2 regions of the Williamsia sp. Y712 genome follow, and region 1 is predicted to be linked to the other one. Evidence: predicted binding sites of a transcription regulator. Region 1 holds the regulator's gene; the other holds the start of a gene.
The links. The regulator LexA, encoded in region 1, represses DNA repair genes until DNA is damaged. The targets are predictions, from matches to a motif close to CGAACANNTGTTCG.
Positions count from the first base shown of each region.

Region 2: the regulator LexA is predicted to act here: its motif matches at 1,921-1,934, upstream of AC1D75_RS06340 (HNH endonuclease signature motif containing protein).

Region 1 is NZ_JCAIUN010000002.1:683,711-688,420, forward strand. Features, by position in the region: gene hrpA (ATP-dependent RNA helicase HrpA) at 1-659, shown strand, start outside; gene nrdR (transcriptional regulator NrdR) at 665-1,114, opposite strand; gene AC1D75_RS18005 (LysM peptidoglycan-binding domain-containing protein) at 1,205-1,711, opposite strand; gene lexA (transcriptional repressor LexA) at 1,903-2,622, shown strand; gene AC1D75_RS18015 (acyl-CoA dehydrogenase family protein) at 2,725-3,867, opposite strand; gene hflX (GTPase HflX) at 3,960-4,710, opposite strand, start outside.
Region 2 is NZ_JCAIUN010000001.1:1,342,220-1,346,929, forward strand. Features, by position in the region: gene clpB (ATP-dependent chaperone ClpB) at 1-1,826, shown strand, start outside; gene AC1D75_RS06340 (HNH endonuclease signature motif containing protein) at 2,077-3,762, shown strand; gene AC1D75_RS06345 (MerR family transcriptional regulator) at 3,809-4,624, opposite strand.

The DNA.
Region 1 (4,710 bases):
ATGATGTGCCGGGCCTACGTCAGAACGCGACTTCTGCACTCGGGACCGCGGAGCGGCTGGCACTGAGCCAAAGCCCTTACCCCAGCGGTGAGGCATTGCTCACCGATTGCGTGCGGGCGGCGGTGATCGACCTGGTTCCCCCGCAGCCGGAGGTCTGGACCGCTGCCGACTACGCCGCGCTGAAAGGCCATGTCGCCGGGCAGGTCACGAGTCGGGCCACCACCAAATTGCGCCAAGCCGCGGCGATCTTGACCCGGGTGGCTCCGCTGCGTACCGCCATCGCGGCCAGCACGGTGACTGACGCTGCCGACGACGTGCGCGATCAACTCGCGGATCTTGTCTTCGACGGGTTCATCTCGGCCACCGGTGGCGAACACCTCCCCGAGATCCCGCGGTATCTGGATGCTGCCCTGGCCCGGCTGGAACAGCTGCCGGCCTCCGCTTCTCGGGACGCCGCGTCGATGGCAGCCATCGATCGCGTGGTGGCCGCATGGACAGACCATCTGCAGATGATCCCGCCGCAGCGGCGCGATGCGGTCAGCGAGGCCGCGGGCTGGATTGTCGAGGAATTGCGCGTCGGACTGTTTGCTCAACAGCTCCGAACCGCTTACCCGATCTCAGAAAAACGTGCCATCAAGGCGATCCGCGACTTGCGGTAGTGGCGCTAAGGCTTGCTCGACCGGAGGTCGTCGATTTCTTTCTGGAAATCATCCACCGAGTCGAATGACCGGTAGACGGAGGCGAATCGCAGGTATGCGACCTCATCGAGATCGCGAAGCGGGCCGAGGATAGCCAGACCGACCTCATTGGCCGGCACTTCCGCCGAGCCTGATGCCCGCACCGCTTCTTCCACCTGCTGCGCGAGATGCTGCAATTTGTCGTCGTCGACCGAACGGCCCTGGCAGGCCCGGCGGACGCCGCGCATGACCTTCTCACGACTGAACGGTTCAGTGACGCCCGTTCGCTTGACCACCGAGAGCACCGCGGTCTCCACCGTGGTGAAACGGCGTGCACACTGCGAACAGGCGCGGCGGCGACGGATGGCCTGACCCTCGTCCGCCACCCGCGAATCGATTACGCGGGTGTCCTCGTTCTTGCAAAACGGGCAATGCATGCACGATTCCTCGACGGTCGACGGCCTGGGCGGAGTGACCAGACACTGTGACTCCGAGGATACCGTCCGCGATCGCGGCCCCTCCACGGTCTACCTCGCGTAGACGGGGGTGACCAATGCCTGACCCACCGACAGTGCCGAGTTGTTCATGGCGTTGAGTTCCATGATCTTCGCAACCACGGCTTCGGTCGGCATCTCGGGTGCGATGCGGGAGGCGATGGCGCCCAACGACTCCCCCGATTGGACCCGGACGACCTCGGTTCCGACGCGGGCCGGATCGGCGGACTGTTGCATGACGCCGCCGAAGAAGGTCATGAACGCCACCACGAGCATCAGACCGACGCCGGTGACCGACGCAGCCGCCCAGGCGCGTCTGCGGGCGAAGACCATCTCGCGAGCGGTCGGTATCCGCCGCTCGGAATTACGCGAATCGGCACACGAGACGGCGACCCGGCGCTGCGCAGGCAGACGGCGACCGGCCGGGCGTGATGTGTCCGCGGGCCGTACCGGGCGCGTGGTGCGCGGGGCGGTACCGCTCTCGGAGTGGTGAACAGGCCGAGCTGTGGCCGGCCGGATGATGGTGGTGGCTGCAGTCATGGGGTTCAGTCCTCGATCATCGGTTTCGATCTCTATTCGATCACTCGTTCGATTGAAAGAGTGTTCGATTTGTACCACGGGCCTCCGACAAAGCGCCACGCCTGATCGAACAAATGTTTGAGACTTGTGACCATTTGCACTATCTTTGTCGACATGGACCCCGCCCGATACCGCATGAACTGGAGGACCTGATGGCCGATACAACCCAGCCCCCGACACCGGCGGACGGGGCCGCGACCACTGTTGTCGCCACCGAACCACTCGCCGAGGGCTCACTGACCCCCCGTCAGAAAGCAGTTCTCGAGGTCATCCGTACCTCGGTTCGCGAGCGCGGCTACCCGCCGAGCATCCGGGAGATCGGTGACGCCGTCGGTCTGACCTCAACGTCGTCGGTCGCCCACCAGCTCCGCACGCTCGAACGCAAGGGTTTCCTGCAGCGCGAGAACAACCGGCCTCGAGCGGTGAACATCCAGGACACCGACCTGAACCCGGCCACAGCGGCCGGGCAGGTTCAGACACCGGACGAATCCCTGCCGACACCGACGTTCGTCCCGGTCCTCGGCCGGATCGCGGCCGGCGGTCCGATCCTCGCCGAAGAAGCCGTCGAAGACGTCTTCCCGCTCCCCAAAGAGCTGGTCGGTGAAGGTTCACTGTTCCTGCTCAGGGTCGTCGGTGAATCGATGATCGACGCCGCGATCTGCGACGGTGACTGGGTGGTCGTACGCCAGCAGAATGTTGCCGACAACGGCGACATCGTTGCGGCGATGATCGACGGCGACGCCACGATCAAGACATTCAAGCGCACCAAGGACGCCGTGTGGCTGATGCCGCACAACCCGGTGTTCGATCCCATCCCGGGCAACGATGCCGTCATCCTGGGCAAGGTCGTCACAGTGATGCGCCGACTCTGAGCTCCGAGTCGTAGGCAGATCACTCTCAGAGCGATCAAAGGCGGGGTGTACCGGGATATCCCGGTACACCCCGCCTTTCGAGTTCAGGGGATCACGAAGTGATCAGACCCCGAGACTGCGTCCGATCACTTCCTTCATGATCTCGGTCGTGCCGCCGTAGATGGTCTGCACGCGAGAGTCGAGGAACGCCTTGGCGACCGAGTATTCACGCATGTATCCGTATCCGCCGTGCAGCTGCAGACACCGGTCGACCAGGTGCACCTGGTTCTCGGTGGCGTAATACTTGGCCATTGCGGCGTCCGGGACGGTCAGCTTCTTCTCGTTCAGCAGACCGATGCAGTGATCGACGAAGACACGCGTCGTCGTGGTCGAGGTGGCCAGTTCGGCCAGCAGGAACCGGGTGTTCTGGAAGTTTCCGATCGAGCGACCGAAGGCCTTGCGGTCCTTGGCGTACTGAACGGTGGTCTCCAGCACCTGCTCCATCGCCGCCGCGGCGACCACTGCGATCGACAGGCGTTCGCGGGGCAGGTTCTGCATCAGGTAGATGAAGCCGAGGCCTTCTTCACCGAGCAGGTTCTCGGCGGGCACGCGGACGTTGTCGAAGCTCAGTTCGGCTGTGTCCTGCGCCTTCATGCCGACCTTGTCGAGGTTGCGGCCGCGCTCGAAACCCTTCATGCCACGCTCGACGACCAGCAGGCTGAATCCCTTCGCGCCTGCCTCGGGGTCGGTGCGCGCGACCACGATCACCAGGTCGGCGTTGATGCCGTTGGTGATGAACGTCTTCGATCCGTTGAGCACCCAGTGGTCGCCGTCTTTCTTGGCGTTGGTCTTGATGCCCTGCAGATCCGAACCGGTTCCGGGCTCGGTCATGGCGATGGCGGTGATGAGCTCACCGGAGGTGAATCCCGGAAGCCAACGCGCCTTCTGCTCATCGTTGGTCAGCTCCAGCAGGTACGGCGCGATGACGTCGTTGTGCAGGGTGAATCCCAGGCCGCTGAACCCGCCCCGTGCGGACTCCTCGGAGACGATGGCCTGGTAGCGGAAGTCGTCGACTCCGCCGCCGCCGAACTCTTCGGGTGCGTCCACGGCCAGGAAGCCGTTCTTACCTGCTTCGATCCACACATCGCGATCGACGATGTTCTGCTCTTCCCAGCGGGCGTGGTGCGGCGCCACATGCTGTTCGAGGAAGCTTCGGTACGAATCGCGGTAGAGGAGGTGTTCAGGCTCGAAAATCGTACGTTCCATCAAGGTCTCCATAACGAGGTGTCAAAACGCGGATGTGCCAGTAACTGTAACTGGATTCTACATTTAGCCCAAGGGCCTGGAGGCCTGGATTTTCAGAACAAGTCAGATGCGGCGAACTCGGCCAGCTGGCTGGCAAGCGCAGAAGGCACGCTGGCGACGATCTCCGTGCCATCGGCGCCGTGCTCTTCGCGCGTCACATCTCCCTCGGCGTGGATGCGCGAGACCAGGTCACCCCGGGAGTACGGCACCCGGACGGTGACATGGACGTCATGTCGCGACACCGACTCCCGGACCCGCTCGAGCAGTTCCGGGATACCTTCGCCCGTGGCCGCCGAGATGAAGACCGCGTCGGGAAACAGACTCCGAAGCTGCGTCAGCACCGTCGGATCGGCGACGTCGATCTTGTTCACCACGAGAAGCTCCGGTGGTGCGGTCGCCTTCTCGTCCTGGATCACCTGATCGACGACCTTGCGCACCGCGCTGATCTGGTCCGTCGGAATCGGGTCCGACCCATCGACGATGTGCAACAGCAGGTCAGCGTCCGCGACCTCTTCCAAGGTCGAACGGAACGCCTCGACAAGCTGGGTGGGCAGGTGCCGGACAAATCCGACGGTGTCTGTGACCACGATTTCCCGACCGTCGTCGAGGGACATCTTCCGGGTTGTCGGGTCGAGGGTGGCGAACAGCGCATTTTGCACCAGCACACCCGATCCGGTCATCGCATTGATCAGACTGGACTTGCCCGCGTTCGTGTAACCGACGATCGTGACCGATGCGACAGCGGACTCTTTCCGCTTGGTGCGCTTGGTGTTTCGCGACGTCTTCATCTCACGGATCTCGCGG
Region 2 (4,710 bases), on a different contig from region 1:
GCTCGATGGTCGCCGGTGCCAAGTATCGCGGTGAGTTCGAAGAGCGCCTGAAGGCCGTTCTGGAAGAGATCAAAGGCTCTGCCGGACAGGTCATCACGTTCATCGACGAGCTGCACACCATCGTGGGTGCCGGTGCCACCGGTGATTCCGCGATGGACGCGGGCAACATGATCAAGCCGATGCTCGCCCGCGGTGAACTGCGCCTGGTGGGTGCCACCACACTCAGCGAATACCGTCAGTACATCGAAAAGGACGCGGCCCTCGAACGCCGATTCCAGCAGGTCTACGTCGGCGAACCGTCGGTCGAAGATGCCATCGGCATCCTGCGTGGACTCAAGGAGCGGTACGAGGTGCACCACGGCGTCCGGATCACGGACTCCGCACTGGTGGCCGCCGCGACACTGAGCGATCGCTACATCACGTCGCGGTTCCTGCCAGACAAGGCCATCGACCTTGTCGACGAGGCGGCATCTCGACTCCGGATGGAAATCGATTCGCGCCCAGTCGAAATCGATGAGGTCGAACGCATCGTTCGTCGACTCGAAGTCGAAGAGGTCGCGCTGCAAAAGGAAACCGACGCCGCGTCGAAGATTCGTCTCGACAAGCTCCGTCAGGAGCTCGCCGACCAGCGTGAGAAGCTCAACGAGCTCTCCGCCCGCTGGCAGGGTGAGAAGAACGCCATCGACTCGGTGCGTGACCTCAAAGAGCGCCTCGAAACACTTCGCGGTGAATCTGAGCGGGCCGAACGCGATGGCGATCTCGGCCGGGCAGCCGAACTGCGATACGGCACCATCCCGACTCTGGAGAAGGAACTTGCTGCCGCCATGGAGAAGTCGGGTGCAGACCCGACCGGCGACGTGATGTTGCAGGAAGAGGTCGGACCCGACGATGTGGCAGAGGTGGTCGCAGCCTGGACCGGTATTCCGGCCGGACGCATGCTCGAGGGTGAAACCGCGAAACTGCTTCGGATGGAAGACGAACTGGGCTCCCGGGTCATCGGCCAGAAACTGGCCGTCGAGGCTGTGTCCGACGCGGTTCGTCGCGCTCGGGCCGGTGTCGCCGACCCGAACCGGCCACTGGGATCGTTCCTGTTCCTCGGGCCGACCGGTGTCGGTAAAACCGAGTTGGCCAAGGCTCTTGCCGAGTTCTTGTTCGACGACGAACATGCCATGGTTCGCATAGACATGAGCGAGTACGGCGAAAAGCACAGCGTGGCACGGCTCGTCGGTGCGCCTCCGGGCTATGTCGGCTACGAGGCCGGTGGTCAGCTGACCGAGGCCGTTCGGCGTCGCCCCTACACGGTGGTGCTGTTCGACGAGGTCGAGAAGGCTCATCCGGACGTGTTCGACATCCTGCTGCAGGTGCTCGACGAAGGCCGGTTGACCGACGGTCAAGGCCGCACGGTCGACTTCCGCAACACCATCTTGATCCTGACGTCCAACCTGGGAGCAGGCGGCGACAAGGACCAGGTGATGGCTGCGGTCCGGTCGGCATTCAAGCCTGAGTTCATCAACCGACTCGACGACGTCGTGGTGTTCGACGCGCTGACGGCTGAACAGTTGGTGTCGATCGTCGACATCCAGCTCGGACAGCTGGGCAAGCGTCTGGCACAACGCCGACTCCAACTGGAGGTCTCCGAGGACGCCAAGAAGTGGCTTGCCACACGCGGATTCGATCCGCTCTACGGTGCTCGTCCACTGCGCCGGTTGGTGCAGCAGGCCATCGGCGATCAGCTTGCCAGGGCTTTGCTGGCCGGCAAGATCACCGACGGCGACGTGGTCCCGGTGACCACCAGCGACGACGGCGAGACATTGGTCGTCGGCTGACCCGGCTGAGTAATTGAACAAGAACCCCTGCGCCACATCGGTGCAGGGGTTCTTGCTTTTACGAGCACGAGGAATGGCACCGCGAGAATCATATCGAACATACGTTTGAACAGCGGGCGATTTTGGGTTACACTGGTGCTCAAGCGCTTCCGAAATACGTGGATTCCGATTCCAAGAAATCACTACGTCTGTTCGTATTCGTTTCACAGGGGCTGGGGGGTCCGGGGTGTCAGATCAGTTCGCTATCGACATGCCCACGAATGCTGCGTTGCTCGAGCTTGATGCTGCTGTTGAGCGCATCGCCACAATGGATTTGACGCCGTTGTCTGATGAGGACTGTGTGCGGGTGCTCCAGCGCATCGAAACCTCGACGCGACGGCTGCAGGCCGCTGGTTTGCCGGTATTGCGCGAAGTGACTGTGCGAGGCGCATTTTCGAAAGCAGGTTTCGGCTCACCGGTAGCGATGCTCAAACAACTGTTGCGGCTGCGGCCCGGGGCGGCCCGTAAACGGTTGGAGGCAATGGACGCTCTGACAGCATCGGTGACACCCAGTGGCGAGGTCATCGAGCCGCGGTATCCGGAGACGGCGGCGGCGTTACGGGACGGTGCGATCGATCTCGATCATGCTGCGATCGTCATGGACGTGATGGCCAAGATCCCCGCGAAGGTCGATGCGGAAAAGCGGGAGAATACCGAGGCCGCGATGGCGCAGTTGTGCCAGCGGTACACCCCGACAGAAGTGGAGCGGATCGGTGAGCGGATTGTCGAGTATCTCGATCCCGACGGCACGTTGACCGACGACGCGGACCGCGCCCGCCATCGCGGTCTGAGTCTGGGTAAGCAGTCCACAAACTTGATGTCGAAGATCACGGGCCATCTGGACCCGGTGACGCGCGCATTGCTCGACGTGATGTTGATGGTCTGGGCCGCGAAAGGGATGAACAATCCTGGTGACCCGCTGTCCCCGTCGGGTGCGGTAGATGACCCGGCACTGGACAAAGACATCCTGCAGGCCGCTGCTGACAACGACATTCGTAGTCAGGCGCAGCGCAATCACGATGCGCTGAAGGCCGCGTTGTTGTATTTGATCGAGTCCGGGCAACTGGGCAAATCGCACCGTGGTCTGCCGGTGCAGGTGATCATCTCGATGACCAAAGATCAGCTCGACGAATCGGTGCGACCCTCATCTGGTGCAGAAGTGGTCATTGACAGCGACGACTACAACGATGACATTGTCGAGGTCGAGGTCGAGGTCGAGGTCGAGGTCGAGGTCGAGGTCGAGGTCGAGGTGCCGGGCGAGATGGTGCCATGTGGCAGCCGGAATCCGGTGCGGCCGTATGGATCAGGTGTGGCGTATACGGCGACCGGAACGATTCTCCCCATCGGTGATGCAGTGGAACTCGCTGTGCGCAGCGACAAATCGTTGGCGATCTTCGAAAATCACTCGAACGAGATCCTGTACTTCGGGCGGGCTCGTCGGTTGGCGAGCGAGTCTCAGCGGTTGGCGATGTTTGCTGCTCATCGCGGTTGCTCGACTCCGGGATGTTCGAATCCGGCGATGTGGGCCGAAGCCCATCACATTCGGGAATGGGTGCTCGGCGGGTTCACGGATATCGTCAACGAGGCTCCGGCGTGTCCACAGCATCACAAGCTGATCGGCCCGGGGATCAATCAATGGCAGACGGTGATGCTCACCGAAGGGCCGGATGCGGGTCGGTGTGCGTGGATTCCGCCGGTATTCATCGATCCGGAACGCAGACCACTGGTCAATCGCGCCCATCACCCTGACGAGGCCCTCGCCGAGGCGCGGGAGTTGATGCGATCCCGCCGTCACGAGCAACTCGAACAACGAAAACGCGAATGTGGGGTGTCGCCGCCGTCCCGGCCGCATGAGTCAGACGAAGAAACCGAACCCGGGCCCGACCAACCGGAATGAGGCTGGTCGGGCCCGAAACCCAAGGGGTGCGTTCGGAATGTGCGAATCAGCGGACGAAGTCGACCTGGACTTCGGTGACCCAATCGGATTCCTTGTCTGCCATTTCCAGATAGGTTTCCCGGCCTTGCCCGGTGAGGGTGAACCCCTGATCGGTGACCCAGCGGTTGAGGGTCTGGTACGCAGAGTCGATCGAGTCCATCGTTCCGTGGTGGATCAGCGAGGCGACCTCGCCACCCGGGATCTCGAAGGTGTCGAGGCCTGGTACCGATCCGGACAGTACGGGGAAGGTGGCATGGATCCACACCGCGTCCTCGGATTCCTCGGGGGCGGGCGAGTAGTACGCCAGGCTGGGGCCCACGGGAGTCTCGCGCGCGGCATGAAGTGCTTCGATGATGCGCGGGTACAGCTGGCGAATGGTCGGTCCGATGTCTTCGTTGGTGGTGCTGGCGGCCAACGCGCGCAACCCCACATTCTTTGTCGGTGCAACGGTTTTGGTGGTGATGATGGATGCAGACATGCCTTCTTCTCCTTCGATGAGTCGGAGTCTGGCTTCCACCCGGGCGAGGCGATGCTGGTCGTGGCGGATCTGCGACTCGAGTTCCACCTGGCGCAGCCGGAACATCGCGCGCAGGTCTGAACCGGTGAGCTCGTCGTCGACGATCTGGCGCACCTCGTCGAGACGCAGGCCCAGATCCTTCAGCGCGACAATGCGGTTGAGCCGTTCGAGCTGGTTCACCTCGTAGAACCGGTAACCGCTGTGCGGGTCGGTGCGCGACGGTGTGAGCAGCCCGATCGAGTCGTAGTGCCGCAACATTCGGACCGATACCCGGCCGAGCTTGGCAAAATCTCCGATGGTGTTCATGGCGGTCTCCACGTTGCAGCCTGACACTGTGTGAGGGTCAAGGACTGAACTTACCGGGTGCGCACAGCTGAGAAGAGAGAAAACCG